4 regions of the Micromonospora pallida genome follow, and region 4 is predicted to be linked to each of the others. Evidence: riboswitches for the same ligand, from Rfam matches in the RefSeq annotation. Region 4 holds a riboswitch; each other region holds the start of a gene.

Region 1 (7,517 bases), 3.9 Mb from region 4:
CGTACCTGCTCTACTCCGACCGCAGCCGGTACGCCGGGGGCGGGATCCTGGTCGTCGGCCCGTCGACGGTCTTCGTCGAGTACATCGCCTCGGTGCTGCCGTCCCTCGGTGAGGAGACGGCCACCCTGCACTCGCTCGGCTCGCTCTTTCCCGGCATGTCCGCCACCCGCACCGACCCGCCGGACGTGGCGGCGGTCAAGGGTTCGCTGCGGATGCGGCGGGTACTGGAACGGGCCGCCCGGGACGCGGTGCCGGACGGCCCGGAGGAGCTGCGTCTGCTCTACCGGGGGCAGTTGCTCCGATTGAGCCGTGCCGAACTGGACACGATCCGCACCCGGGCGCTGCCCCGGGGCGCCCGCCGCAACGAGGCGCGCCGGGCCGGCTTCGACGGAATCTTCGCCGCGCTCTGGGCACAGGCCCGCAAGCTGGGCGTACCCGGCCTGCCCGAGCAGCGGCTGTTCGATGACGAGCTGGTCGACCGGACGGAATTCCGCGAGTTCCTCAAGGCGTGGTGGCCGCGCCTGCACCCGCGCCACGTGCTCGGCTGGCTGGCCCGGCCGGAGCGGCTGCGCGCGTACGCCCAGGGGATCCTCTCCGGCGCGGAGATCCGCGTGCTGACGGCGGCCTGGCGGACGCTGGACCGCGATGGGCTGACCATCGCCGACATCGCGCTCCTGGACGAGCTGGACGCGCTGCTCGGCCAGCCGATGAAGCCGGCCCGCCGCCGACGCGACCCGTTCCAGCTCGCCGGTGGGGTACGCGAGCTGAGCACCTTCGCGGACCGGCAGCGCGCCGAGCGGGCGGCGGCCCGGGAGCGCCCGGCCGACTACCGCGACTACGCGCACGTGGTGGTCGACGAGGCGCAGGACGTGTCGCCGATGCAGTGGCGGATGCTGGGCCGGCGGGGCCGGTTAGCCTCCTGGACGGTGGTCGGCGACCCGGCGCAGACCGCGTGGACCGGTGATCCGGTGGAGCTGACCCGGGCCCGGGAGCAGGCGCTCGGCCGGCGCAAGCGGCACGAGTTCACGCTGACCACCAACTACCGCAACTCGGCGGAGATCTTCGCGGTCGCGGCGGCCGAGATCCGTACGGTCCACCCGGATCTGCCGCTGCCGACCGCCGTCCGCTCCACCGGCGTGCACCCGGTGGAGCTGCGGGTGCCGGCGACGGAGCTGGCGGCCCGCACCGTCGAGGCGGTCGACGCGCTGCTGGCCGAGGTGGCGGGGACGGTGGGTGTGATCACTCCGGTGCCCCGCCGGGACGAGGTCGCCTGCTGGCTGGCCCACCTCGACTCGCCGCGCCTTCAGGTGGTGACCAGCCTCCAGGCCAAGGGCATGGAGTACGACGGGGTGGCGCTGGTCGCGCCGGGTGAGATCCGCGCCGACCCGGGTTCCGGCGTACGGACCCTCTACGTAGCCCTCTCCCGGGCCACCCAACGCCTCACCACCCTCGACCCGCTCGACTGACCTGCGCTGCCCCTGCCTCCCAAGGCGTTCAGCTGGTAGCAGGGGTCCCTTGTTACTCATTGATGAGTAACAAGGGACCCCTGCTACCTCCAGCCGCATCCGTTACGGGCGCCTTGCCGGCAGTTACTTGCACATATTGCGATGTGAACATACATTGGGTCGGGAGCGCACGGGGAACGGAGGGTGGGAGCGTGGGCGCAGGTCATGACCACCACGGCGGGCTCGCACACGCTGCGGGACGACACACCGGCCGGCTCTGGGGCGCGTTCGGCCTGCTCGCCACCCTGATGGTGGTCGAGGCGGCGACCGCGCTGAGCACCGGGTCGCTCGCCCTGCTCTCGGACGCCGGCCACATGTTCACCGACGTGCTCGGCATCGGCATGGCCCTGGCCGCGATCACCGCCGCCCGGCGGGCCGGCCGGGATCCGCAGCGCACCTTCGGCCTCTACCGGCTGGAGGTGCTCGCCGCGCTGGCCAACGCGGTCCTCCTCTCCGGGGTCGCGGTCTACGTGCTCGTCGAGGCGGTCCGCCGGTTCGGCGACCCGCCGGAGGTGACCACCGGCCCGATGCTGCTGGTGGCGGTGCTCGGCCTGCTGGCGAACCTGGTCGCCTTCGCGCTGCTGCGCCAGGGCGCGCAGGAGAGCATCAACCTGCGCGGGGCGTACCTGGAGGTGGTGGCCGACCTGCTCGGGTCGGTCGGCGTAATCACGGCGGCGGCGGTCATCGCGCTGACCGACTGGTGGTGGGCCGACCCGCTGGTCGCGGTGGCGATCGGGGTCTTCATCCTGCCCCGCACCTGGCGGCTGGGCCGGGCCGCGCTGCGGATCCTGGTCCAGGCCGCCCCGGAACATCTCCAGGTGGACGCGGTGCGCGACCGACTCAGCGCCGTACCGGGCGTGGTCGAGGTGCACGACCTGCACGTCTGGACGCTCACCTCGGGGATGGAGGTCGCCTCGGCGCACCTGACCACGGACCCGGCGGCCGAGGTCGGCATGGTGCTGGCCGCCGCGCGTACGGCGCTGCACGAGGACTTCCACATCGACCACGCCACCCTCCAGGTCGAGCCCGACGAATCGCCCGGCGTCTGCGGTCGAGTGGAGTGGTAATTAGGACAAACTTAAATCTCGGAGTATATTGTCCGGCTATGTCAGGTTTGTTGGTGTCATCTCGTGGGAGCGGTGTGGTCGCCGCTGCCCGTGCGGCACCGGCTTCGGTAGTCTCGGACCCGGTCACCGCCGGGCGGCGCCCTCCGGCGCCTGCGGTGGCCGCCGCCTAATCGCCCGTGACGGCGAGCCGGGGAACCATGTTCTTGGGGTGCATCCGCGTCAGCGGTAGGGATCTTCCGTCCCGAACCCGTCAGCTAACCCGGTCGGCGGATGACGGAAGGACATGTGCATGCCAGTAGTGGCACCCGTACGACGTACCGCCGCCCGGATGGCGGCACTGATCGCCGCGACACTCGCCCTCGGCGTCGCGGGCGCGCCGATCACCGTGGTTCCCGCCACGGCGGCCCCGCCGCTGACCGCCCGGGCCCCCGGTGACGATCCCGAGGGCGGCACCCCGGCACTGCGCGCCCAACTGGAGGCGGCCAGCAAGGGGTGGCTCGACGCCAAGGACGCGCTCGCGAAGTCGACCGCCCGGCAGAAGAAGATCAACGAACAGCTCACCACCATCGAGAAGGAACTGGCCGTCCGGGACCAGAAGGTCGGCGTGATCGCCGGCCTCGCGTACCGGAGCGGTCGACTCGGACCGGCCTCGGCGCTGCTGACCAGCGACTCGCCGCAGAACTTCATGGACCGGGCCGCCGCGCTGGACGCGGTCGCCGCCAACGAGGACCGCGAACTACGCGGCCTGCTGACCACCCGGGAGCAGGCCAACCAGACCAAGACCGCGCTGACCCGGGAGATCACCGAGCAGCGCAAGCAGGTCGCGGTGATGGAGAAGCGCAAGCAGCAGGCCGAGCGGGCGCTCTCCGTCGCCAACTCCAGCTCCAGTTCGGGCGGGAGTAGCGGCGGTACGACCCGGTCCGCCACGGCGAAGCCGGCACCGCGCAACGCCGACGGTTCCTGGCCGCCCGAGTCGTGCAGCGTCAACGACCCGACGCCCGCCGACGGCTGCATCACCCCGCGTACGCTGCACGCGCTCAACCAGGCCAAGGCGGCCGGCTTCACCCGGTATGTCTCCTGCTACCGCCCCGGCGGTTCGGGCGAGCATCCCAAGGGCCGGGCCTGCGACTTCGCCGCCCAGAAGAACGGCTTCGGCGGCGACGCCACCGGCGGTGACCGGACCTACGGCAACAACCTGGCGGCGTACTTCATCAACAACGCCGACCGCCTCGGCGTGCTCTACGTGATCTGGTACCGCCAGATCTGGCTGCCGAGCAGCGGGTGGAAGTCGTACAGCGGGGCGGGCGGCGACCCGTCCAGCGATCACACCAACCACGTCCACCTGTCGGTCTACTGAGCAACCCGACGCGGCCCGCCACCCCATCCGGGGGTGGCGGGCCGCTTGCTGTTCGACGCCCTGGCCGGGGGCCGGATCAGCCGCCGGGCAGAGCGGGACGCGGGGGTTCGGAGCCCGTTGACGGCGAGCAGCGTTGCTCAGCCGCCAGAGGCGGGGCCGGAAGCAGGGTTCGGAGCCCGCTGGCGGCGGGCGGGGTGGCCGGCGGGCCGGGTCAGCCGCCGGGCAGCACCTCGGGTTCGGGCGTGCCGGCCGTACCGGCGTAGTACGGCTCGGGCGCACCGAAGAGGCCGAGCAGGCCGGTCACCCAGAGCTGCCGGTGCACGAACCGGCTGGGCTCGGTGACGACCAGCTTGATCCCGCTGACCTCGGCGGTCTGGAACCCGGCAACCATCGCGCTGATGCCCACCGAGTCGATGAAGGTAACCAACCTCATGTTGAGCTCGATCCGTGTCGGGCGCCCCTTGGCGAGCACCTCGACAACGGCTTCGCGTACCTCGTACGCGGTGTCGACGTCGATCTCACCACGGGGGGCTATCTCCATGACGCCACCGGGCAGGACCGACTTCACAATCGACAGGCTCACGCGAGCACCTCCACTCGCCCGTCTCCGGGCGCCTCATCAGTACGCGGGCCGCGACCGAGAGTATTCCTCCGACAGCCTCGGTCGCCACCCCCGAGGGTGGGAAATTCGCAGATCAGGAGCGGCAAGTCGCCCATTTCCGACTCTCCTCCCCCGTTGACCCGCCGATCTCGACTACCGCGCACCACGGCCAAGGGTAACGGTCGCCCTCCGGCGCGCCGCGCAACCACCGCTCCGGGCGTGCCCACCCAGTGAGATCCGCCCCCAGCGAGCATTGACCGACCTGCCTAGCATCAGCCGGACAGAACCTGCCGGCGCTAACGAAGGAGCCATAGATGATCAAGCGACTACTCGGGCTGGCTGGTGTCGGCGCCCTGCTCGCCCTCGTGTTGGCCTGCGGCTTCGGCGGCGCGGGCGACGATGACGATGACGACGGCGACGACGACTTCGCCCGTGGCGTCGCGGTGGTGACGCTGCGCTGACCTCCGGCGCCGTCGGCCGGGGTCGGTCCCACCCGACGGCGGCCCGCACCGTCGGTGATCGACATCACCCGGCGGGTTTGCCGCCGGGCCCGGCGGGGCACCTGGTTGCCGCGTTCATCCGGCCGGGCGACGCGGACGGGTAGGCGCGCACCGCGCCGACCCCGACGCCGTGGCCTGCCAGGACCATCGACGCCGGTACCCCGAGGAGGTAGCCACGATGATCGGATCCACCCTGCTGGAACGTCGCAGCAAGCCCGAGCGGATCGCGGACCAGGCGTGGCGGCACCTGACATCCACGGTCAACTCGGCCGGGGACAGCGTGCGCGACACCGCGCGGTCCACCCGCCGCAACGGTCTGGCCTTCGCCGACGACGCGGGCGACCTGGTCGGCGCCGCCGCCGAGGAGGCCCGCCGCCGGGCGGTGGCCGCCTTCGACGCGCTCGCCGGACGCCGGGCCGCTCTGCCCTGGGCGCTGCTCGTCGGTGCGGCCCTGGCCGGCGCCGCGATCGGCTGGGCGGCCGGATCGGCGGCGCGGGCGATCGGCAACCGGAGCGAGCGCGACCTGGACGACGTCGAGTTCGTCGACGTCAACCGGCCCAGCTCGCCGGCCAGCCTGGACACCTGAGCCGGCCCGAACCGTCGAACCCCTGGCCATCCGGCCAGGGGTTCGTGCTGTCGCGCCGGACCCCGATGGCTGGTCGCGCGGACCCAGATGACTGGTGGCAGCGGACTCCGGTGGCTGTCCCGCCGGACTCAGATGGCGGTGATGTCCGCCGGGGCCCGTTCCGCCCGGGCCAGCGCCCGCAGCACCGCCGGCTGGCCGTGTCGCCGGACGGCGAGCCGGGTGAGCAGGTCGAACACCGGGTCGTTCACCTCGGCGGGCAGCTCCGGCGGGTCGATCCCGACGCTGACCGCCAGGTCGTCGGAGTGCACGGCGATCTCCAGCAGCCGGGTGACGAGGTAGTCGTCGAGGGTCAGCCCCCACCCGCCCGGCGGCACCGCCACCACCCGGTCCGCCGGGGCGTCGGCCAGGGCCGGGGCCAGCCCCGCCAGTACCGCCGTGACCTGCGCCAACAGGGGCTCCGGCCCGGCCTCGGCCAACTCCGCCCCGATCCGCCGGACGACGACGTTCACCTCCGCGTCCGGCTCGGCCTTGACCCACGGCACCCGGCCGAAGTGGGCCAGCAGGCCGATCGGCTCCCCAGAGGGCGCGGGCTGGTCGAGCACCGCCGGCACCCGGAGGATCTGCGCGCCCAGGTGGGCGGCGAGCCCACCGACCCGGAGCCCGTCGAGCGCGCTCGGCTCGGCCCAGCGCCGCACGACCGCCGGCTCGGCGATCAGGCTCACCGCCGAGCGCGCCGCGGTCAGGTATGCCGCCCTGGTCTGATTCATCGACGTTCCCCTCTGTCGCCAGCGCCATGATCGTACCGGCGGGCGGGGGAACGAGCGGCCGGGCACGAGGGGCGGCCGGTCCCGGACGCCGAACCGGTCCGGCCGGGTCCTGACCGGGCGGGGCCAGGACGTCGCCGCCCGGTTCCGGTCAGCCCAGGTGGTACACGAACCCATCGTCGACCTGCTCCCGCCGGATGCCGAGCCCGGCCACCGGCCGGGACGCGACGTCATGCCACGGGGTGCCCGCCGCGTATTCGGGCAGCACCACCACCGTCCGGATCCCCCGCTGGCGCAGGTACGCCACCGAGGGCGCATCCGGGAAGCTGAGACTGGCCGCGCGGATCTCGGCCTGGCTGGCCGGGGTGAACGAGGCCAGCCCGTTGACCACCCGGGGGAACCCGTCGGTCGACCAGAGCATCACGTGCAGTTCCCGGATACCGTCGCTGGGCAGTACCAGCAGCGGCCCGGTCACCCCGTGCAGCGCCGCCGGCTGCTCAGGCACCGGCACGTGCGGGGTCCGGTTCACCCCCTCCAACAGCACCAACACCAGCGGTACGACCAGCACCAGCCGCCCCCAACGGGCGAACCCCCCGGCGCCCGAGGCCCCGCCCGGCCCGGCGGCTCCGGCCGCCACGACCGGCGACGCGGGCTCGGCCGACGCGACCGGCGTGGCGGAATCGACCGGCGTGCCGGAATCGGCCGGGTCGACGGACGAGGCTGGACCGCCCGGATCGGCCGGTGGAGGTGGCGGGGGTGGCGGGGCCGGGTCGGTCGGGTCGCGGCTGAGCGCCCCGGCGGCGAGGAGGCCGAGCAGCAGGGTGGTCCAGAGCACCAGCCGGCCCGGGGTCCGGATGCCGTCCCAGCCCGGCACGTGCTCGACCAGCGTGACGTAGCCCGGATCCCCGTCGCCGAGGAACGTGGTGCCGGCCGCGAGCGCCATGCTGACCAGCACTCCGGCCAGCAGCAGCAGTCGGTGGCGCAGTCGCCAGGCGGAGAGGAAGAGCCCGGCGAAGGCCAGACCGAGCAGCACCACTCCGGGCAGCAGGGTCATTTCGTTGGGGAAACCGAGGGCCGCCCGGGCGGCGGCGTGCCGGTCGCCCCACAGCCAGCTCTCCGGCGGCGCGGTCAGGAAGC
Region 2 (7,517 bases), 1.5 Mb from region 4:
TGACGGTCACCCTCCCCGAGGAGTTGGTGGCGGCACTCGGTGAGGCGGCTCGCGAAGATGGCGTCCCGCTGTCGAGGCTGGTCGCCCATGCGGCGAAGAGCGAACTCCGGCGGCGGGTCGGGCGGCGCTTGGTCGCAGACTGGCAGGCCGAACACGGCACGTTCTCCGTGGAGGAGATCGCCGCAGCGCGTGCAGAAATGGCCGCCGCCGACGCGCATGCAGTCAGCGGGCTCGGCCAGGCGACGGCGTAAGCGTTCTCTACGTCTACGACGCCGGGGTGCTCCTTGCGATCGACGGCAACGACCGGCGGATGTAGGCGATCCACCATCTGGCCCTGGAGGAGGGGCGACGCCTGCTTATCCCCTCCGTCGTCGTGGGTCAGCGTGCTGTGCGGCAAGGCCCGGACCCGCGATGTCGTCGACGCCAGCGTGGTCACCATCGCTCTGGCCTGCGGCGCGATCGTCTTCACCAGCGATCCGGAGGACATCGCACACCTCTCGGCCACCTCAGACGTCAAACCGGGGCTGGTCATCCGTCGCGTCTGAGTCGACCGTCGAACCTCCATCACGGTCGCGCCCGGATGCGTCGGGGTCGAACGCGAGTTGGTGCGTTTCACCCGACAGATCGCGTCGATGGCCCGTGGTGGTCGCGCCACGTTTCCCATCTCGTCAGTAGCATCGCCCCATGCCGACCGAAATCGTTTTCGAGACTCACTCCTGGAGCCAGGACAACGACCGAGGTTTTGCTACCGGCTGGCTGCCGGGTCAATTGTCTGCCAGGGGACGAGCGTTGGCAGCCGAGCTTGGCCAGCGCAGGCGAAGCGACGGCATCGAGGCGGTATTCGCCTCGGACCTGCGTCGGGCTGTGGAGACGGTCGACATAGCCCTCTCGGGAACCACGATCCCCGTGTTGCACGATTGGCGCCTGCGGGAGTGTGACTACGGGGAGCGTAACGGCATGCCGGCCGCCGAGCTGCACGAGCAGCGCAGCCGGTACCTCGAACACCCCTACCCCGGCGGTGAGAGCTGGCGACAGGCCGTGCACCGGGTCGGGCGCTTTCTCGATGACCTGTCGCTGCGGTGGGCGGGCCGACGAGTCCTGGTGATCGGACACGTTGCCACTCGGTGGGGCCTCGACCATTGGATCAACGGGGTGCGGCTGGAGGATCTGATTGACGCTGACTTCGCCTGGCGTGAGGGCTGGGAGTACCGGATGGAGGACCCTCGAAATCCGCCGGACAGAACTTAGCGGGCTTGGTAAGGCGGCCACGCCAAGCGCGGGAGTGAAAGGGTGCCCAACCCCCACCCGGGAGTCGGACGCCCTTTCGCCACGAGTGCTGTTACCGCCGGCTGGATACCTGGGCGACGAACGCGCGCCAGGACTCGGGGGCGAAGGCGAGCGTGCCGCCCGACCGGTTCTTCGTGTCCCGCACGAGAATCACCCCCGCCAGATTGTCCGCCACCTCGACACACGCTCCACCGTTCTGGCTACTGCGCGTGCTCTTGCGCCAAACAGCGCCGCTCAGATCCATTTCTCAGCCACTTCCCTGATCAGCTCAATCGACTGCTTGTGGGGCAACGCCTCGCCGCGGATGGACTCCCACGCCTGCCGCACCCAGATCAGGCTGGATGGCTCGTCCACCACTTGACCCTGGAGCTGATTGTCCAGGTAGGCGTACTCGTCCCCTCCTTCGAGTGTCGCCAACACGAAGGGACCACTCATGCCAGCGTACGCCCCGGCGGACGAGGGAACGACATGGATTCGTACGTGCGGAAGCTGGGCAGAAAGCTCCACCAGTCGGGACAACTGGTCGCGCATCAGCGCGGCATCACCGACTTCGCGATGCAACAGATACTCATCGACAACCGCCACGAACTGTGGTGGCGAGTCCCGCGTGAGCACCTCCTGACGGGCGATGCGGGCGGCCGTCCTCTGTTCGACTTCCTCAGGGGTCAGCAGTCCACCACACGAGAACACCGCCCGCGCATACGCCTCTGTCTGTAGCAGCCCAGGCAGAACCGTTATCTCGTACCACCGCAGGGACAGCGCTTGGCGTTCGATCTCGATCCAGTTCCGGAACCACACCGGAGCGCTCGCGTCCTTGACCAGGTCTTCCCAGAGACTGAGGAGGATTCCGCCGGTCTCCAGGGCTTCGTCCACGGCCTTCAGGTAATCCGGCTTGGGCGGCTTGACGCCGGTCTCGATCGCGCTGACGTGCGTGTTCGAGTAGTGCACCCGTTCACCCAGCGCCTCCTGGGTCAACCCGGCAGCCACCCGCCGTCGGCGCAGCTCGCGCAACAGGAACTCGGACGGCGAGATTCCCACACGTTCCTCCACTCTCCTCGGTCAACGTAGCCGAACCCCACCCAGCCCGAGACCATCACTCACAGTCGCTATGGCGAAGCGGAGTGTTCGGAATCCTAGGGCGACACGGGCAGGCTGTACACCCACGGTCACCGCGATATGGCCGATAAGCCGAAAGAGGGAGGTCCCCGTGCCCCGACACCATCCGGTCCCGCTCGCTCCGCGTCACCGCCGTGACTGGCGTACGGCTTGGCGGCGCTGCGGTTGCGGCTGCGCCTGGCCGTGCCCGGACCGGTACCTGCCGGTGCCGGTCGAGCCGGCCGCCGCGCCGACGTCGCCCGCGTACCCGCAGGTCGTGAGCGTGCCGACGGCCAGCGCCGCGTGGGCGGTGGCCGGGGTGGCCGACGAGTTGCGGGAGGCGTACGTCGCGGTCGGCGCGGCCGTCGTCCTGCTGGAACGGGTCGGCGGTGGTGCGGCGCATCCGGCGCTGCGCGCGGCGCAGCGGGGTGCCGATCAGGCGCTGGATCTGGCCGACGAGGCGGAACGGCTGCTCGGCCTGGGCGTCCAGCGCCTGCGGACGGCTCCGGGACGGCACGCGCCCGTCGACGATCTGGCCGCCACGGTGGGGGCGGTCGTCGTCCGGCTCCGCGCGGCGGCGGACCGGATCGACCGGTTCCCGCACCGGATCAGGGTGGCCGAGGAGCAGCTCCGGGCCGCCGGGGAGGACGGCCCGGCCGTGAAGGCGGCGACCTGGGAATGGGCACGGGCCGCCGGGCAGATCGAACTGACCGCCGCCGGCCTACGGGAGACGGTTGCCGCCCTCACGGCGCAGTTCCCCGCCGTCGCGGCGGACCCGGGACGTAGGCGGTGGTGACGATGGGTCGTTGGGTGCTGCACCTGCCGGTGGCGCTGCCCCGCCGGGTGGACGCCGTCGTCCTCGTGGTCGCGCTGCGCGACTCCCTCGGGCACGTGCCGGCCCTCGACTTCGGGGAGGCCACGGTCAGCGCGGAGGACGACCAGTCGAGGCGTACCCGGGTCTGGTGTGACGCGCGACTGGGCGGCGGACAGCGGTGTGAGCTGCCGCTCGCGCACGACGGCGGGTGCCGGTGAGCCCGGGCCGGATCGGTGAGCAGGCCGCGAGCTGCGGCTTCGGACCCGGCAGAATGGTTCGGCCGGGGCAACCGCCACACCAGGACCGTTGGGAGAAGCATGGGTCACGACCACAGCCGTCCCGCCGTCGCCGCGCCGCCGCGCGTACGGCGCGTCCTGATCGCGACCGTGGTCCCGCTCTTCCTGGTAACGCTGGTCGCGGCGCTGGTGCTCTGGCCCCGGGACGCCCCGGAGGTCGGCGGCGGCGAGGATGCTCCCCGCTACCACGGCACGGTCGAGCGGGTGGTGACCGAGGCCTGCCCGCCCGCCCCGGAAACCCCGGAGGGGACGACGGCGGGGCCGTGCGGCATCGCCACGATCGCGGTCGAGACCGGGCCCGACGCCGGACAGCGGGTCGAGACGCCCCTGCCGACCGGTGCCGGATCCCCCTCGGTGGAAGTCGACGACAAGGTGGTCCTGGTCGTACTGACCGATCCGGCCGACCCGACGGTGAGCAGCTACAGCATCGCCGCCCACCAGCGGGGGAAGCCGCTGATCTGGCTGGCCCTGGTCTTCGCCGTCGCCATCGTGGCGTTCGGCCGGTGGCGCGGGCTGGCCGCGCTCGGTGGGCTGGCGGCCAGCTTCGCGATCCTGCTCACCTTCGTGCTGCCCGGAATCAGCGCCGGGCAGGCGCCGCTGCCAGTGGCGATCACCGGGGCCGCGTTGATCATGTTCGTGGTGTTGTACCTCACCCACGGGGTCACCGCGCAGACCTCCGTCGCGGTCCTCGGCACCCTGGCCAGCCTGGTGCTCACCGGCCTTCTCGGCAGCCTGGCGACCGCGTTCACCCATCTGACCGGGTACGGCTCCGAGGACGCCACCACGCTCTCGATGTTCCAGGCCGACGTCGACCTGCACGGACTGCTCCTGGCCGGCATCATCATCGGCTCGCTGGGCGTGCTGGACGACGTCACGGTCACCCAGGCCGCCACGGTCACCGAGTTGGCCCACGCCAATCCGGACCTGACCCGGCTCCAGCTCTACCGGGCGGCCACCCGGGTCGGCCGGGCGCACATCGCCTCGACGGTCAACACGATCGTGCTCGCGTACGCGGGGGCGTCGCTGCCCCTGCTGCTGTTGCTGACCGCCGACACCCGCGGCGTCACCGAGATCGTGACCAGCGAGTTCCTGGCCCAGGAGATCGTCCGCAGCATCGTCGCGACGCTCGGGCTGATCGCCGCCGTGCCGATCACCACCGGCCTGGCCGCCCTGGTCACCACCGCCGGGCGGGGCGGTACGACGACCCCTCGCCCGCGCCGGCCCGCCGGGGAACGGGACGAGGCGCTGGCCGCCCTCAGCGGCCCCCGGGTCGCCACCGGACCGAACAATATCCCCGACGGACCCGGTCGACCGGGAAACACGGAATCGACATGGTGAAATCGCACAGCGTTATCATCAATCGCCTGATCTTGACAAATGTGGCGGGAGTGACGGAACGCAATGGGGAAATGACGCTTTTGGTCGGTATCCGGGCGTAGAACCCGGTGCCCACTGTCGGGTAACCTCGCTGCCGGTTACCGCCGAAGGCGCGCACCGGCGCCAGCGGGGCCACCGCCTAATCGCCTGCGGCGAACCGGGGAACCAGGTTCATGGGGTGCATCCGCGTCAGCGGTAGGGGCCACTTCCGCCCTGAACCCGTCAGCTAACCCGGTCGGCGGTCGATGGAAGGGACAACTGTGACGGCACCTTCACGCCGCTGGCTGAAACCTGTCGTGGCCGTACTCGCCGCCTTCGCCGTGGCCGCTGGCCCCGCGCCAGCGATGGCGGAGCCGTCGAGCCCGTCCGGGCACGACGGAGAGCAGCCGAAGCTCCTCAACGAGGTGATCGAGGAGACGAACCGCAGCTACACGCAGGCCCAGGCGAAACTGGACGCGTCGAAGAAGCGGCAGCTCACCCTCGCGCTGGAGGTCGAGCGGGCGCAGAACGAACTGAAGGCGCTCACCCCGCAGGTGGCCACGATCGCCGTACGGTCGTACATGACCGGTCGGGTCGGCGCGACCTCCATGCTGCTCAACAGCAACACCCCCGACTCGTTCGTCGAGCGCGCCAGCGCGCTGGACGAGATGAACATGGTCAACGGCAAGAAGGTCGCCGCGGTCGCCGCCGTCAAGAAGCAGGCGGAACTGGCCAAGAAGGCGCTCGACGCCGAGGTCATGGAGCAGCAGAAGCAGGCGGACATCCTCAAGAAGCGCAAGCGGGAGGCGGAGAAGTCCCTCTCGCTGGTCGGCGGCGTCGGCCTGACCGGCGGCCTGGTGGACGCCACCTCCCCGATCGCCCGGCCCGGCCCCGGCCGGGACAGCAACGGCAACTGGCGTCCGCTGGGCTGTACCGAGGACGACCCGACCACCGGCGGCTGCATCACCGCGCGCACGCTGCACATGTACAAAGAGGTCAAGCGAGCCGGCTTCAACATGTTCGTCGGGTGCCACCGGCTGGGCGGGCCGTACGAGCACCCGAAGGGGCGGGCCTGCGACTGGTCGCTCCAGAAGTCGGGCTTCAGCAGTTGGGACACCAAGGCGGAGCGGATGTACGGCAACAACCTCACCGCGTTCCTGGTCCGCAACGCCGACCGCCTCGGCATCTACTACGTGATCTGGAACAGGCAGATCTGGTTCCCGGCGACCGGCTGGAAGTCGTACAGCGGCCCGTCCAACCACACGGACCACGTACACGTGTCCATGCTCTGACCGAGCCGACGACAACGGGCCCGCAAACCGGACGACCGGTTGCGGGCCCGTTCGCAGTTCGGGGCCAGCCAGGCGCCAGCTCGCCGGTCAGGACCGACCAGGCGCCAGCGGGGCCGCGCCGGCGGCCAGGGCGAAGTCGTCGCCGGCCGGCACCGAGTGGACCACCCGCACCCCGCCGGCGGCCAGCCGGTACGACATGCCGACCACGGCGCACCGCCCCTCCTGCACGGCCCGGTTCAGCGTCACCGACTGCTCCAGCAGCACCTCGACGGTGTGCTCGATGTGGATGTCGACGATCCGGTCGACGTCGGTGGTGCCCTCCCGGGCGGCCCGACGGACGCTGGGCACCACCGCGCCCACCACCGCGCCGAGGTAACCGGGGGGCGTCGTCCCGGTGCCGTCGGCCTCCCGGGCGGCCTGCACCGCTCCGCACGAGTCGTGACCGAGGACGACCACCAGGGGCGTGTCCAGGACGGTCACCGCGTACTCGACACTGCCGAGCACCTCGGCGCCGACGACGTGCCCGGCGGTCCGGACGACGAAGAGGTCACCGAGGCCCCGGTCGAAGATGATCTCGGCGGCCAGGCGGGAGTCGGAGCAGCCGAGGACGACCGCGAAGGGATGCTGCCCGTCGGCGACCGCCGCCCGGTGACCGGCGTCCTGGTTGGGATGCAACGGGCTGCCGGTGACGAAGCGCCGGTTGCCCGCCTGTAGCTCGGCCAGCGCCTGCACGGGACTCGTCGGAGGCTGCTGTGCCCCGGGAACGGTCATGACTCCTCACCCCTTCTCCGGGCCGGGTCCGCTCGGCGTGACGAGGGTGACCACGGCTCGCCACCACGTTCACACGCAGCGCAAACCCCGTCAAGGGATACGTGATATGCGTTTCAGGTGTTGACGCCGGAGGGTGGCGAGGGTGAATGCGAAGGCAGGGTCATAACATGACGGTCATGGCGACACCACAGCGTGAGAACGGGAGCCAACGAAACTGGATGTTCCTCACAAACCACGCACACGTACTGCTCGCCATCGCCCGTAATCCCACCGCCCGGCTGCGTGACGTCGCCGACGAGGTGGGCGTCACCGAACGGGCCGCGCAGGCGATCGTGACCGACCTGGAGGCAGGCGGCTACCTCCAGCGCACCCGGGTCGGTCGACGCAACGAGTACACGGTGAACCCAGCCGGACGCTTCCGGCACCCCGCCGAGGCGTACCAGCACGTGGGCGCCCTGCTCGCGCTCTTCACCGAGCAGCACGACACGCCGCCAGCCGCCGCTCCCCCGCTCACCACCTGACGCCCGTTCCGGCCACTCTCCACCGTCCACAGTGCCGTGCTGGCCGCCTGCGGACCCGAGGCTGAGGGCGCGACCTCCATTCGCA
Region 3 (7,517 bases), 1.9 Mb from region 4:
GTCCGTAGCCAGCTCAAGGTCAACCAGAAGAAGTCGACCGAGCTGCAGAAGAAGATCGAGCCGCTCGCGCTGCAGAGCGACATGGCCATGAACCGGATCGGTGCCCTGGCCGCCCGGCACTACATGACCGGCCCGTCCCAGGAGATCGGCGCGCTGCTGGTCAGCGCCAAGCCGGGCACCCTGGGCGAGCAGATGGGCATGCTCGACCGGCTCGCCGCCCACCAGCGCAGGGAACTCCAGGGCGTGGTGGCGATCCGGACCAAGTACGAGACCGAGAAGCAGAAGCTGGACACCATCATCACCAGCCAGGTCAAGCAGGAGAAGGACCTGGCGGCGAAGAAGACGAAGATCGACACCGAGATCAAGCGGCTGCGGGCGTCCATGCCGAAGACGGCGGTCAGCGCTCCCGGCTGTCCGCTGATCAAGGGCGTGATCAGCAGCGCCGCCAACACCGCGATCAGGACGGCCTGCGCCCAGGTCGGTGACCCGTACGTCTGGGGCGCCACCGGGCCGAACTCGTTCGACTGCTCCGGGCTCACCCAGTACGCCTACAAGGCCGCGGGTATCCACCTGACCCACTTCACCGGCGCGCAGTGGCGCGAGACCAAGGCGATCAGCCGCTCCGAGGCACGTCCCGGCGACCTGGTCTTCTTCTTCAGCGACCTGCACCACGTCGGCCTCTACCTGGGCAACGGCATCATGGTGCACGCCCCCCGTGCCGGTAAGCCGGTGCAGGTGGCCAGCATCAGCCACATGCCGGTCGCGGGCTTCCGCCGCCCCTACTGACCACACCTGACGAAGGAGCCCCGGCCGACGGCCGGGGCTCCTTCGTGCTGGGCCAATGTCGCCGGTCGCGATGCTGCTGCCGGTAGCTCCGTAGACGCCGGTGAACGACCGAGCCTCACTGTGGTTACTGTCGGAAATCGGCAGGTGGCACTGCGGCGAACCGTGTTGCGGACCGGTGACGCTCGTCTCTAGCCTCGGCACTTGCCGAGTCGGTGACAGGTCCGCCATTCCGAGGCGGAAACGGCTCGACACCGCCGAGTCGCCCGACGACACGTCGCCACGACAGAAACCACGACGGCGCGTCGCCACAACAGGAACATCGCCACAACAGAGCGAGCCGGGGAACCACCAGCACCATCGGGGTGAATCCGTACCCAAGGTAGGGCGCTCCCTTCCCGCCCGAACCCGTCAGCTAACCCGGTAGGCGGTCCCAGGAAGAAGGAGCAAGGAGCCCGGTGGCACACCATGCCCCGCGGCCACCGTCCGTCCGGCCGGCCCCGGCTGCCCGGACGACGGCTGCGCCGCGTCCATGTTGGTCCCGCTTCACCACCGTCGTCACCGTCCTCGTCGGAGCCGCCGTCATCGTGACGAGCGGGGCCGGCGTGGCCCACGCCGAACCCTCGGTCGCCGAGATCGAACGCCAGATCGACCGGGAGTGGAACGCCCTCGAACCGGTCATCGAACAGCACAACGCCACCCGACAGGCGCTCGCCGACAAGCGGGGACAGGCAGCAGCGTTGGCCGCCCGCATCGAGCCGCTACGACGCGAGATCGACCGAGCCATGACCAAGGTCGACGGAATCGCGGTACGGGCGTACAAGGGGGAGAACGCCTCCGCCCTCAACGCCATGCTGGCCAACCCGTCGCCGGCCGCCGTCGTCCAGCAGCTCGAACTCCTCGACCAGTTCGCCCGTCGGCAGCAGGCCGACATCCGGCACGTGGTCGAGCTGCGAAACCAGCTCACTGCCCGCAAGGACCCGCTGGACCGGCTGATCGTCCAACTCGGCCAGGTCGACCGCCAGTTGGACGCGAAGCGACAGCAGATCGACGCCACCATCGCCCGGCTCCAGAAAGCACGCCTGAAGGCGTACGGCACCGGTGGCGGCACCAGCCTGCGGCCCGCCCCCTGCCCGGCCGCCTACCCCGGCGGCGCCGCCGGCCGGGCGGTCAGCTTCGCCTGCGCGCAGATCGGCAAGCCCTACGTCTGGGGAGCCGAAGGGCCCAACGCGTACGACTGCTCCGGGCTCATGCTTGCCGCCTGGGCGCGGGCCGGGGTCGCCCTGCCGCACAACGCCGCCCAGCAGCGACGGGTGACCGCCCAGGTCGGCCGGAGCGAGCTACGCCCCGGTGACCTCGTCTTCTACTACTCCGATCTGCACCACGTCGGCATGTACGTCGGCGACGGCTGGGTGGTGCACGCCTCTCGGGCCGGCGTCCCGGTACGGATGAAACGCGCCGACGACGGCCCGGTGCACAGCTACGGTCGCCCCGGCTGAGCTGGTAGCAGGGGTCCCCTGTTACCGCTTTATGCGTAGCAGGGGACCCCTGCAGGCACCCGGCGAAGCCGAGCGCACACCACCACGGCAGGGCGAGTGTTACCGGAGAGGATGGGCCGGGTCAGCGGGTGGGCCAGGTGCGCCAGTTCCGCCAGGCCCGGCTCGGGGTGGGCCCGCGCTGCCCCTGGTAACGGGAACCGTAGACAGCGGAGCCGTACGGATGCTCGGCCGGCGAAGAGAGCCGGAAGATGCAGAGCTGGCCGATCTTCATGCCGGGCCAGAGCGTGATCGGCAGGTTGGCCACGTTGGAGAGTTCCAGCGTCACGTGGCCGGAGAAGCCCGGGTCGATGAAACCGGCGGTGGAGTGGGTGAGCAGGCCGAGCCGGCCCAGGCTCGACTTGCCCTCCAGTCGGCCCGCGAGCTGGTCGCCCAGCGAGATCACCTCGAGCGTGGAGGCGAGCACGAACTCGCCGGGGTGCAGCACGAAGGGCTCCCCCTCGGGCACCTCCACCAACGAGGTGAGATCGTCCTGCTGTTGCGCCGGGTCGATGTGGGTGTAGAGGTGGTTGTTGAAGACCCGGAAGAGCCGGTCCAGGCGTACGTCGATGCTGGAGGGCTGGACCAGGCTCGCGTCGAACGGCTCCAGCGCCAGCGTGCCAGTCTTGATCTCGCTGACGAGGTCCCGATCGGAGAGCAGCATCGCACCACCATAGCGAGCGGTGCGGAATCACCGGCGGGTGACCAGCGCGTCGGGATGCTCTTTCGTACGCTTGTTCGATAGGATGTCGGCATGGCTTCCTGGTCCGAGTTCGCCGCCGACGAGCCCCGACTCGCCGACGCGATCCGCCTTCTCATGCAGCAGTACGGCCCGGGCTTCGGCTACCTGGCCACGGTCCGGGCCGACGGTGGTCCCCGGGTCCACCCGGTCTCCCCGGTGATCACCGACGAGGGTCTCTTCTGCTTCGTCGTCGACTCGCCCAAGCGGCGCGACCTGGAACGCGACGGGCGCTACGCCCTGCACTCCTTCCCGCCTGAGGAGAGCGACGACGAGGCGTACGTGGCCGGGCACGCCCGCCCGGTCACCGACCAGGCCCGGGTGGCCCGGCTGGCGGAGAGCTTCCGGGCCGAGTCCCGGGCCGACTGGCGGTTGTTCGAGTTCACCGTCGACGTGGCCATGCTCGCCCGGCACCAGCGGGGCGGCATGGGCGACCTCGGCGTCGGGCACGGCCGACCGGCGGTGCAGGTCTGGCTGGATCCACGGGCGAGCGATCCCTCGGCGGCCGGGCACCCGGGCGTACCGGAGCGGCGGGCGGGGCGGCGTCGTCATGCCGCGCACCGGGCCGCCGCCTGATTCGGGAAACGCCGAGGCCGGCTCCGTGGGACGGAGCCGGCCTCGGTCGGTGTTCGGTGGGCGTCAGACGCGGTAGGCGTTCCACGCGGTCAGCATGCGGCTGGCCTGCCCAGGGGTGAACTGGTACATACACGAGTCCCACGTGTAGTCCATGAAGTTGGTGATCGGGTCCGCGCCGGGGGCGGTGCAGCTGTCCCGGCCGGTCGGGCAATTGAACGCCGGCGTCGCCTCCGCCGGAGTGTCCGAGACGCTGTCGCCGGAGCCGGAGCAGCCACCCTGGAAGGTGTGGTAGAGGTTCAGCCAGTGGCCGACCTCGTGGGTGCCGGTGTCACCCAGGTTGTAGTTGGTGGCCAGGCCGCCCGGCAGCGACTCGCTCAGCACGACGACGCCGTCCATGGTGCTGAGCCGGCGGGTCGGGAAGGTCGCCCAGCCGAGCAGGTCGTCGGTCAGCTCGCCGAGGTAGATGTTCAGGGTGCCCTTGCCGCCCTCACGGAGCGAGGTCTTCATCGACCGCTCCGCCGAGGAGCCCTGCTCGATCGGGTACCAGGCAGCGTTGGTGACCCGGTTGATCTTCTGCAGCTGGAAGGCGAACGCGGTGGCCGCGCCACCGGTCGAGCCGCTGAAGGACTGGTTCAGCACGCTGATCTGCGAGTTGATCATCGAGTCCGGGATGTTGCCCCCGGCGCGGGTGCTGTCCCGCTGGATCACGTGCACCACGACCGGAATCGTGATCGAGGCGTTGGCCACCATCCCCTGGTTCAGGTTGGCCTGCTTGCCCCGGGCGGCCAGCACGGCGGCGAGGTCCGCCTCGCGCTCACGGATCTGCTTGGCGGTCAGCTCGTTCGGCTCGTGCTTGGCGACGCCGCCCAGCTTGATCTTGGAGTGGGAGTGGGTGTCAGCCGGCTCGACACAGGCCTCGTCCGCGTGGTCGGCGTGAGCCGCCGCCGGCGCGACGCCGACCGCCGCCGTGCTGAGCAGCAGGGCGAGGGTCGTGGTTGCAACACCGGCGACACGCCGGGTCAGCAGATTGGGACGAAGTCCCATGTATCCACCTCTTTCTGCCGGTGTGACAGATGATGTGTCACCCCGTGCCTGACAACGTGTGGCAGACGTTACATCCGATCGACACATTTGAGAATGGCCATGTGTTGCCGGGCGGTAACGTTTTGGTACGTCAGGCCGGCTCTGCGTCCACCGTCGGCTTCCGACCCGCGCGTACGGTACGGCGACCCGGCGCCGGGCGGAAGGCGGGGTACCTTGGTGCGGACGGCGAGCCACTCAGGTACAGTGGTGCCGCCTGCGGGTGTAGTTCAATGGCAGAACATCAGCTTCCCAAGCTGACAGTGCGGGTTCGATTCCCGTCACCCGCTCCACCACGAAGGCCCTGGTCAGGACGCAAGTCCCCACCAGGGCCTTCGATGTATCCGGTGCCCGTGATCCGATCGACGCCGAGGGGCGGCTTGTTTGGGTCGTAGTCGGGGCTGAGTAGCCCGCTCGTAGCCGCGCCGGCCCGCCCGAGCACGTCAGGTGCCCGCAGTTCTCCGTGCAGACCGGCCCATCACGGCGGTGGCCACCGCGGCCGCTGCGTACGCCAACAGCACCGCCAGAATCCTCCAGCCGATCCCTACCGCCTCGACGCTGGAGGCCAAGGCCATAACGGCAGCCAGGCCGACGGCAGAGACGAGCCAAGGTCACGGCAGCCGGCTCATGAGCGCGACGACGGCGCCAAGCGCACGTCGAGAGCGAAGCGCGATCGCGGTATCCAGCGCGGCACGGGGTATAAGTGCACCATGTCGGACAAAAAGCAGGTGGGCGCGGTGGACGAGGAGCATTCTCGTCCGGCCGGTCTCGATGACACCACTGTTGAGGCCCTGGGTGAGCTGAGCAAGGCGCTGGAGACGATTCACCGGGTGCGGGGTCACCTCTACTCGGCTCACCAGCTGGTGGGCGGGGCGGATCTGACCCTTGATCGGGTGGTGAAGCTTCTGCGGGATGCGGGACACGACGAGGTCGCCGACCGGGTGGAGCACGAGTTGTTGGGGCGGAACGTCCTCCCAGGCCGGTGGACGTTCCAAATCGTGGAGGAGTTCGATGACGGCTACTACGCGGCGTTCCAGGAGATCGAGCGGGACGCGCGGGAGAAGCTGGCCGGTGGTCGCCGGCACATCTACGAGGCGGAGATGAAGGAACGTCGGCGTACCCACGGGTTGCCGGGGCACGAGGCTACGCCGTAGTGGTGGCCGGGAGTCCGTCGGGAAGCATCGAGGCCAGAGCCAACGCCCTGGCTTCGATGATTTTCATGCGTCCGTGGTACCCGACGGGTTCGCGGTGTACGGCCTGACTGGTGACCTGACCAGGCCATTTGCGGTAGAGCAGTCCGTGTTCGCGGGTCAAGTAGCCGTCGCTGACCGCGTTCGCGGCCAGGAGTAGGCCGGTGTCTTCGGATGCCGGTAGCGCCATCCAGCCGCCGAGGGCGAAGAGCAGGTCGCGTCGGAGGCAGAGGGTCGCGGGGTGGACCTGCGCGCGGTAGTCGTTCGCCCGCCAGAAGGCGAGGACATCACCGCGGCCGATGATCCCGCCGTCGGGGTCCTTGTCCCATCCGAGGGTGGACCCGTCCGGCATCAGGTCCAGGACGCGGGACGTGGCCCAGCCGATGTGCGGGTGTGCGGTGAACGCGGCGATGTCCCGCGCGAGGGCACCTGGGGTCAACTGGTCGTCGGCGTCGAGGACTTTGACGAGTTCACCGGTGACACGGGCAAGAGCGGAGGTGCGGGCGACACCCGGCCCGCCGGGGCGACCTGAGCCGAGGCTGATCCTCGGGTCATCGGGCAGGACGTCGACGAGCGCGCCGGTCTGGCCGTCCTCTTGGACCAGCCACTGCCAGTCCCAGCCGTCGGGCATCTCCTGCCCGGCCAGGGATTCGTACGCGACCGGCAGATACTCGATGCTGGGTGCGTGGACCGGGGTGATGACCGAGACGAGCTGCATCCCACGTTCCACCGCTTCAGTGTGCTCCGGCACCGAAGTGATCGTGACTCCGTCCGCACCTGTCCGACAGGCCAACCATCAGCGTCACGCTGTACACCCACGGGTGGCTGCCGAATGCGATGGTGTCGTTGGGTGAGCCGTCGGTACGTTCGGCCCTTACCAGAATTCCGAGCGATGAGGTCGACATGAGCAGCGGTGACGGCACGACGGTGCTGTGGCGTCCGACCGGGCCGGAAGAGTTGGCTCTCGTACGCGAGTCGGGGTGGCGTCGCTGGCCCCCGCGGCTGCCGGACCAGCCGATCTTCTACCCGGTCCTCAACGAGGATTACGCGGTCATGATCGCCCGGGACTGGAACGTACCGGCATCCGGTGCCGGCTACGTCACCCGCTTCCGCGTCGACTCCGAGTTCGTGAGCCGCTATCCCGTGCAGCAGGTCGGCGGGCAGACCATTCTCGAACTGTGGGTCCCGGCCGAGGAGTTGGACGAGTTCAACGAGCACATCGTGGGACTGATCGAAGTCGTCCACGAGTTCCATTAGCAGAGCCAAGACTTACCGCGCGCTTCGCCAACAGCACAGGGGCCCCGCCGGTTGGCAGGGCCCCTGTGGCTGATGTGGCGTGGCGTTACTTCTTCAGCCGCTCCTTGGCCGCCTTGACGGCCGCCTCCAGCTCGGCCCGGGTACGCGGACCGTCGACCGCGCCCGCGGTCGCCCGCTTGCTGGACGCCGCCGTCGTGGCGGCGGTGCCGCGGTAGACGTCGGTGACGTTGAACTGCGCGGTGAAGTTGGTGGGGCCGCTGATGATCGCGCCCAGGCCCTGCGCCTGGACCGCGTTGACCACCGGCTCCGAGCCGAAGACCAGGCCGGTGTGCACCGAGCCGCTCGTCTCGTCACCGA
Region 4 (7,517 bases):
GCGGCTCCCGAGATCGACGACATCGTCGTCCTGATGGCCCCCGGGTACGTCGACGACGCCCGGCGGATCGTCGAGGCGGCCGGCTTCCGCAAGGTCCGCCAGGTGCTCGCCGGTGGCGAGACGCGCAGCGACACCACCCGGCTCGCTCTGGACGTGATCGGATCCGACGACTGCAACGTCCTCTTCCACGACGCGGTACGCCCCCTGCTCAGCGGGCGAATCGTCCGGGAGTGCGTGAACGCGCTCTGGACGCACTCGGCGGTGGACGTGGCGATCCCCTCGGCGGACACCATCATCGAGGTGGGCGACGACGAGTGCATCACCGGTATCCCGGTGCGTTCCCGGCTGCGCCGCGGGCAGACCCCGCAGGCGTTCCGCTCCGGCACCATCCGGGAGGCGTACCGGCGGGCGGCCGACGACCCGCACTTCGCCGCCACCGACGACTGCGGCGTGGTGCTGCGCTACCTGCCCGAGGTGCCGATCAAGGTGATCGACGGCTCGGACGAGAACATCAAGGTCACCCACCCGGTGGACGTGCACCTGGTGGACAAGCTCTTCCAGCTCGCCGCCGCGCGGGCCCCCGGCCCGGTGGACGAGCACCGGTACACCGAGGAACTGACCGGCCGGACGATGGTGGTCTTCGGCGGCAGCTACGGTATCGGCCACGAGCTGGCCGAACTGGCCCGCCGCTACGGCGCGCAGGTCTTCGCGGTCAGCCGCTCCAGCACCGGCACGCACGTCGAGCGGGACGCCGACGTACAGGACGCCCTGCGCACCGCGTTCGAGGCCACCGGCCGGATCGACCACGTGGTGGTGACCGCCGGCATCCTGGAGAAGGGCGCGCTGGCCGAGATGGACGAGGCGACCATGGACCGCCTCCTCCAGGTCAACTTCGTCGGGCCGGTGACCGTCGCCCGGCACGCGCTGCCGTACCTGCGGCAGACGCGCGGGCAGTTGCTGCTCTACACGTCCAGCTCGTACACCCGGGGCCGGGCCCGGTACGCGCTCTACTCGGCGACCAAGGCGGCGCTGGTCAACCTCACCCAGGCCCTCGCCGACGAGTGGGCCGAGTTCGGCGTCCGGGTCAACTGCGTCAACCCGGAGCGCACCGCCACCCCGATGCGTACCCGGGCGTTCGGCGCGGAGCCGGAACACACCCTGCTCGCCGCCGCCACGGTGGCCCGGTCCTCGCTGGACGTGCTCCTGTCCGACCTCACCGGCCAGGTGATCGACGTCCGCCGCCCGGCCGACGAGCCGACGGTGCCGACCCAGGCCGGCCCGTCTCCCTCCGCCGCACTCCCGACCCACTGAGCCGGCACCGAGACACCCGACCCGCAACAGGCAGGAGAGTCAGCCATGCGTGGCACCCTGGTCCGGAAACTGCTCGCCCGGGTCCTCACCGTGGGCTTGGCGGTCCTGGCCTTCCTCCTGGTCGCGCTCACCGGGGCGACCCTCCCCGGGCTGCTGCTGGCGGTCGCCGCCCTGGCCGCCGGGGTGTGGGAGCGCCGGGTCCGCCCCGGCGCGGACGTGGCGGCCGAGTCCGTCCTGGTCGCCGCCGCCATCCTCGTCGGGTACGCCCGTCGCCTCGACGCCGGCTTCGACCTCGCCCTGGCCGCCACCGCGCTGGTGCTGCTGGCGCTGGTGCTGCTGGACGGCCCGCTGCGCGAGGCGGGCGGGCTGGAGATCCGCACCGCCAACCTGCCGGTCCGGCACGGACTCACCACCACGCACGTCGGCACCGCGATCCCGGTGCTGCTCGGCGCGGTCACGGTCGGCGCGCTGCTCGCCCTGCCCACCTGGTACGCCCTGCTGGTCAGCCTGCTCGTCGGTGGCCTCGCCGGGGTGGTCGGGCTGAACCTGGCCCGGCGACGGTTCCGCCCGTCGACCTCGGCCAGCCCGGTGGCCCGCGCCCTGCGGCAGCACCAGCCGGAGTTCCTGCTCTACTTCTCCGCCCCGCCCGGCTCCGAGTACCAGGTCACCATGTGGCTGCCGTACCTGGAGCGGATCGGCCGGCCGTTCCTGGTGCTGCTGCGCGAGCCGGAGTTCCTGGCCCCGATCGCGGCGGCCACCCGCGCGCCGGTGGTGTACTGCCCGACGCTGAAGGCCATCGACGAGGCGCTCGTGCCCAGCCTGCGGGTGGCCTTCTACGTCAACCACGGCGCGAAGAACGCGCACTGCATCCGGTTCACCCAGCTCACCCACATCCAGATCCACCACGGCGACAGCGACAAGGCCCCGAGCGCCAACCCGGTCTCGGGGATCTTCGACAAGAACTTCGTGGCCGGGCAGGCGGCGATCGACCGGTACGCCCGCGCCGGAGTGCACATCCCGGCGGAGAAGTTCGTCGTCGTCGGCCGCCCGCAGGTGGAGGCGATCGAGGTACGCCGCCCGCCGGTGGCGCTGCCGGCCAACCCGACCGTGCTCTACACCCCCACCTGGACCGGGCACCACGCCGACGCCAACTACTGCTCGCTGCCGGTGGCCGAGGCGCTGGTCGGCCGGCTGCTGGCCCGGGGGGCGACGGTGATCCTGCGGGCGCACCCGTACACCGCGCAGAACCCGGAGTCGGCGCGGCAGCTCGCCCGGGTGGAGGAGCTGCTCGCGGCGGACCGTGCCCGCACCGGCCGGCCGCACGTCTGGGGCACCGACGCCAGCCGGGCGATGAGCCTGGTCGACTGCGTCAACCGCTCGGACGCGCTGGTCTCCGACGTCTCCGGAGTGATCTCCGACTACCTCTATTCCGGCAAGCCGTACACGGTGACCGACATGGGCGCGGACGGCGACGCGTTCACCGAGCGCTTTCCGCTGGCCCGCTCCGGCTACGTGCTGCGCCGCGACCTGGCCGACGTGGACACCGTGCTGGAGCGGCTGCTCGGCACCGACCCGCTGGCCGAGGCCCGCTGGGCGATGCGTACCCACTACCTGGGTGACTTCCCGGTCGAGTCGTACGCCGAGGGGTTCCTGTCGGCTGCCCGGGCGCACCTCGAGCCGGCCACCGTGCCGGCCGGCCGCCCGCCCCGGCCAGGCGGACCGGCCAGTCGGCGTGGAGCCCGTCGCCGGCTGACGTTGGGGTGGTAGCAGGGGTCCCCTGTTACCGCATTTTGCGGAACAGGGGACCCCTGCTACCTCACAGCGACGGGTACGCCCCGCGTGGGCTCAGGCGGAGTAGCCGCGGGTGGCGGCCCAGTTCGCCAGGTCGATGGTGGTCATCCAGTACGAGCTGGCGGCGGGGTTCGCCGGGTCGGAGATCTTGACGGTACGGCCGTTGTCCCGGTAGCCGACCACGGTCAGGTAGTGCCCGCCCGGGTACGAGTGCCACCCGCCGTCGACGTCGGTGGCGGAGCCGGCGATGTTGACCACGACGGCGTACCCGCTGCCGACGGCCCGGACCACGTCGGCCTGGAGCCGGTCCATCTGGGCCGGGGTGGCCGAGCCGCCGGAGATCATGCGGGTCCGGTAGAAGTCCTTGCCGACGAGGGCGTTGAGGACGCGGGTGGTGTCCTCGGCGGAGTTGGTGCCGGCCTCGGTGGTGTTCAGCCGCTGGGCGAGGTCGTCCTGGGTGCGGACGATGTCCCGGGCGGTCAGGGCGATCCGGGTGGCCGCCGGGCCGCAGTAGTAGTAGGTGGTCTGCGCCTGGTACTGGATGTCCAGCACCTTCGACGCGGGCGGCTTCGGCGGGGTGGGTTTGGCCGTCACGTCCGGGTCCGCCGTGGCGGTGGCGGTGGGCGACGCGGACGGGGTGGCCGGCGCGGTGGTGGCGACGGCGGACGGGCTCGCCGGGGACGCGGCGGTGCGCTCGAGGTCACGGGAGGCGGCGGCCGACCGGTTCGCCTCGGCCGCGGCGGCCACCGTGTCGCCCTGGCGTACCGGTGTGTCGGGGTTGGTGAGCAGGGCGCCGGCAGTGGACGCCGCCACCAGCACCGCCGCTGCGGCGGCGACCTGGTACGACCGGCGGGCCCGGAACGGGTTGAACGGTCGGTTGACCGGGTACTTCACGGATTCCTCCACGGAAGACAGGGGTGGAGAGCGGCGCACCTGGTCGGCACAGGCCGGGCCGTGGTCGGCATCGGCCAGGCCGCGCGATCGGCACTGGTCAGGCCGCGCGAGACCCGAGGGTCACGGGTCGCGGCGGGTGCCCGCTCGGACGGTGTCTGGGAACAGAGACCGCAGTCAGTGCCGGCGGCGCGGACGGACGGCCGGCGGCACCACGGCACCGTGGAGGAACCGGGAGAGGGGGGCGTGCAGCACGAACTACTCCTTCCGATGCCGCCTACCGGGTTAGCTGACGGATTCGGGCGGGAAGATCGCCCTACCGCAGGGACTCGCCCCTGCGGATTCACCCCGGACGTACCTGGGTCCCCGGCTCGTGAGCACGATTAGGCGGGCCGGCGCGGTGTCGCCCTCTGCGACCTAGGACCGCACCAGACGGGCCGACACTACTGACACCGCAATCCGCTGCCAACCCTCGTGGGCAGGGGAAACGACTCACCACACCCGGAAGCGCGACGTGTTCGTGCGCTGACGTCACTCAATGGGACGAGCAGTTTTCCGGGTACCGGTGGGCAACAACGGGACGCCTTGACACAATCGGGCCGCCCCACTCGGCGCAGACCGGCACAACCGGCCTCGAACACGCCAGGCCGCAACCCGTGGTCGGGGTCACGTCACGATCCGGTCACGCTCCGCGCGACGGCGTACGGAATCGGCGTCACCGTGGGACGGACCGCACCGGACGCCGGCCGGGGCGCGTCGACGGTGGGACGGACCGTACCGGACGCGGGGCGGGCCGCGTCGACGGCCGCCCGGCTGCCCGCCCACACCTGTTCCGCGGCGAGGTACGCCTCCTCGGTCAGGCACCGCGCCGCCGTCGCGGCGACCTCGGCCCGCTGCCAGGCGGCCCGCTCGCGGTCGACCGCCGTCCGGTAGTCCGCCCGCCGCAGGTCACGCAGCACCCGGTGCAGGACCGCCTCCTGGTCGACCTGGTGCAGGCGCGGATCCCACCCCTTGCGGCCGGCGAACACGTCGCCGAGGTGCCCCACCGACAGCTCACCCCGCCAGTACGCGGCCATCGCGGCCCGGTGCAGGTACCGCTCGCGGGCGGCGTACTCGGTGGGGGTGCGCGACACGTGGGGAACGGGCAGGACGGTGACCCCGGCGAGCCGACGGGCGGCGGTCTCCGCCTCGTCGTACGCCTGCCAGGCCTCGTCCACCCGGTCCTGGGCGGTCAACCAGTCCGCCCGACAGCAGTGGGCGGTGTGCGCGGCACCGGCGGCGGCGACGGCCACCTCCTCCGCGTACCGGCGCAGATCCACCGGGTCCGGGTCAGCGGCCCCCTCGTCCGGGACGGCGGACGGGGACGGCGTCGCGGCCGGCTCCCGCTCCGGGCGGGCCACCAGGACGGTGAGCACGGTCAACGCGAGCACGAGCAGGGCGGACCAGATGGCGGCCGCCCGGGGCACGTCGACCAGGAACTCGTAGAGAACGACGTCCATCGTCGGCACCTAACGGAACACGGGGTGGGCGGGGGCCGGGGTGAACACCTGGAACGCCCAGCGCACCGACCACCACAGCGGGCAGTCGAGCGCGGCGCGAGGCACGGGGAGCAGATTACCCGGATCGTCGGGTACCCGCGTCGATGTCGGCGGTGTCGGATTCCCGTGCCTGGTCATCGACCGCGACGGCGTGTTGCCGGTCCGACTCGACGGCGTGTCGCCGGTCGGACTCGGCGGCGTCGCGGGCCCGCTGCCGGGGCGGCCCGGCCGCCGCCAGGCCCCCTTCCGGCCCGGCCACCGCAGGGGCTTCTCCCGGCCCGGCCACCGCAGGGCCCCCTTCCGGCCCCGACGGTCGCCCGGGTGCGGTGCGTCGCTTCCGGGACGGGGCGAGCAGGCGCATCATCGGGGTCTCCACCCACCGGTACAGCAGCCAGGCCAACAACAGATTCAGCAGCAGGAAGCCGACCACCACCAGCGGGCCCGTCCAGCCGGTGAAGCCCACGCCGCGATCGCCGGTGAGCCGAAGGATGGTGACCATGACGAAGACGTGTACCAGGTAGAAGGCGAAGGAGACCTCACCGAGCCAGACCAGCGGTCGGGAGCGCCACGGCGAGGGCAGGCCCCGCACGTCGGCCCGCGCCGCCGCGGTGATGACCAGGATGTACGCGGCCGAGAGCAGCGCCGCCCAGAGCTCCGCGCGGATCCACTCGGCGGCCACCGCCCAGGTCACCACGAAGATCAGGCTGGCCAGGGGCAGTCCCGGCCCACGCCAGTGGCCGCGGCGCATCAGCTCGGCGGCGGCGACGCCCATCCAGAACTCGGTGGAGCGCACCAGCGGGAAGATCTGGGTGAACCACCAGCGGTTCTCCTCCACCACCAGGAGCTGTCCCGGCCAGAGGGCGAGGATCACCAGCGGCACCGCGACGACGACGGTCCAGAGCGCCCAGGACGGCGTCCGGCGCAGCACCGGCAGCACGAAGGGCAGGCAGAAGTAGAAGAACAGCTCGCAGGAGAGCGACCAGCTCACCGTGTTGACGCTGTAGAAGTAGCCCGGGGTGGGGTTCCAGGCCTGGACGAGGAGGAGGTTCTGCACCGTCGCCGAGGGGTTGACCGGGTCGGCGAACCAGAGCCCGACCAGCAGCACCAGCGCCCACGTCAGCACGTGGTTCGGGTAGATCTTGGCGAGTCGACGCCGCCAGAACGCCCACTTCGTGTCCTGCGGGCGGGCCGACCAGACCAGCACGAACCCGCTGAGGATGAAGAAGAACTGCACCCCGGACAGGCCCAGGGTGAACAACCAGTCCACCACGGACTTGAACTCCGGCTCGACGATGATCCGCATCGTCCCGACGTGGAAGCCGAAGACCAGCATCGCCGCGATCCACCGCAGGCCGGTCAGGGACGGCAGTCGGGACAGGGACCGGTCGACCCCGGCCACCGGGGCGAGGCTGGTCACGACACCGCCCGCGGGTACGGCTCGCGGATGGGCATGCGGGGGTCTCCCGTCGGTCGGCCGGCGGACGCCGGGATTGGTCACACCGGGCGGAACCGGTCGGCTCCACCCCGCCGGGCACCCTACCCCGAGCAACCAGCTCTCGTACGCGTGTACGAGAGCCGGGTAGCATCGCCCTGTGCCAGACCTCGCCTACCAGCCCTCGATGCTGGACCTCACCGAGCACGGCCCGACCCTGGAGCCGCTGGTCGACCGGGTGCGCCGGCACGAATTGGGCCGGGGCGCCTGGGTCGACCACCTGCCCGGCTGGGTTCGCGGTTCCGACCCGGTGCTCGCCGCCCTGCTGCACGAGGTGCCCTGGCGGGCCGAACGCCGCCGGATGTACGACACCGAGGTGGACGTGCCCCGGCTGCTCTGCTGGTACGCCGCCGGTCGCCCACTGCCCCACTCGGTGCTCACCGAGGCCCGGGCCGCGCTCAACGCGCACTACGCCGCCGAGCTGGGCGAGGAATTCGTCACCGCCGGCATGTGCCTGTACCGGTCGGGCCGGGACAGCGTCGCCTGGCACGGCG

The links. Region 4 has a riboswitch for cyclic di-AMP ahead of GA0074692_RS15945 (C39 family peptidase). Riboswitches for the same ligand answer to the same signal wherever they lie in the genome.
Region 1: linked by a shared signal. The riboswitch ahead of GA0074692_RS00615 (coiled-coil domain-containing protein) and the one ahead of GA0074692_RS15945 (C39 family peptidase) in region 4 are both predicted to bind cyclic di-AMP.
Region 2: linked by a shared signal. The riboswitch ahead of GA0074692_RS22530 (coiled-coil domain-containing protein) and the one ahead of GA0074692_RS15945 (C39 family peptidase) in region 4 are both predicted to bind cyclic di-AMP.
Region 3: linked by a shared signal. The riboswitch ahead of GA0074692_RS24695 (C40 family peptidase) and the one ahead of GA0074692_RS15945 (C39 family peptidase) in region 4 are both predicted to bind cyclic di-AMP.

What each region holds. Positions count from the first base shown of each region.
Region 1 covers NZ_FMHW01000002.1:90,979-98,495, reverse strand. The annotation lists gene GA0074692_RS00625 (HelD family protein) at 1-1,466, shown strand, start outside; gene GA0074692_RS00620 (cation diffusion facilitator family transporter) at 1,658-2,572, shown strand; cyclic di-AMP (ydaO/yuaA leader) riboswitch at 2,726-2,857, shown strand; gene GA0074692_RS00615 (coiled-coil domain-containing protein) at 2,871-3,929, shown strand; gene GA0074692_RS00610 (STAS domain-containing protein) at 4,141-4,512, opposite strand; gene GA0074692_RS34475 (hypothetical protein) at 4,845-4,991, shown strand; gene GA0074692_RS00605 (hypothetical protein) at 5,209-5,616, shown strand; gene GA0074692_RS00600 (maleylpyruvate isomerase N-terminal domain-containing protein) at 5,745-6,383, opposite strand; gene GA0074692_RS00595 (hypothetical protein) at 6,532-7,517, opposite strand, start outside.
Region 2 covers NZ_FMHW01000002.1:5,431,356-5,438,872, forward strand. The annotation lists gene GA0074692_RS22490 (ribbon-helix-helix domain-containing protein) at 1-251, shown strand, start outside; gene GA0074692_RS35420 (hypothetical protein) at 384-545, shown strand; gene GA0074692_RS22500 (histidine phosphatase family protein) at 685-1,248, shown strand; gene GA0074692_RS22505 (DUF397 domain-containing protein) at 1,340-1,531, opposite strand; gene GA0074692_RS22510 (helix-turn-helix domain-containing protein) at 1,522-2,325, opposite strand; gene GA0074692_RS22515 (hypothetical protein) at 2,660-3,178, shown strand; gene GA0074692_RS22520 (hypothetical protein) at 3,181-3,414, shown strand; gene GA0074692_RS22525 (YibE/F family protein) at 3,514-4,830, shown strand; cyclic di-AMP (ydaO/yuaA leader) riboswitch at 4,996-5,126, shown strand; gene GA0074692_RS22530 (coiled-coil domain-containing protein) at 5,130-6,140, shown strand; gene GA0074692_RS22535 (carbonic anhydrase) at 6,228-6,911, opposite strand; gene GA0074692_RS22540 (helix-turn-helix transcriptional regulator) at 7,079-7,432, shown strand.
Region 3 covers NZ_FMHW01000002.1:5,877,374-5,884,890, reverse strand. The annotation lists gene GA0074692_RS24700 (C40 family peptidase) at 1-786, shown strand, start outside; cyclic di-AMP (ydaO/yuaA leader) riboswitch at 1,097-1,228, shown strand; gene GA0074692_RS24695 (C40 family peptidase) at 1,371-2,282, shown strand; gene dcd (dCTP deaminase) at 2,404-2,982, opposite strand; gene GA0074692_RS24685 (pyridoxamine 5'-phosphate oxidase family protein) at 3,073-3,633, shown strand; gene GA0074692_RS24680 (zinc metalloprotease) at 3,697-4,677, opposite strand; tRNA gene GA0074692_RS24675 (tRNA-Gly) at 4,933-5,006, shown strand; gene GA0074692_RS24670 (hypothetical protein) at 5,424-5,867, shown strand; gene GA0074692_RS24665 (glycosyltransferase family 2 protein) at 5,857-6,633, opposite strand; gene GA0074692_RS24660 (hypothetical protein) at 6,807-7,160, shown strand; gene GA0074692_RS24655 (cell wall-binding repeat-containing protein) at 7,246-7,517, opposite strand, start outside.
Region 4 covers NZ_FMHW01000002.1:3,946,740-3,954,256, forward strand. The annotation lists gene GA0074692_RS15935 (bifunctional cytidylyltransferase/SDR family oxidoreductase) at 1-1,311, shown strand, start outside; gene GA0074692_RS15940 (CDP-glycerol glycerophosphotransferase family protein) at 1,357-3,078, shown strand; gene GA0074692_RS15945 (C39 family peptidase) at 3,157-4,008, opposite strand; cyclic di-AMP (ydaO/yuaA leader) riboswitch at 4,253-4,393, opposite strand; gene GA0074692_RS15950 (hypothetical protein) at 4,665-5,492, opposite strand; gene GA0074692_RS15955 (acyltransferase family protein) at 5,608-6,948, opposite strand; gene GA0074692_RS15960 (alpha-ketoglutarate-dependent dioxygenase AlkB) at 7,151-7,517, shown strand, end outside.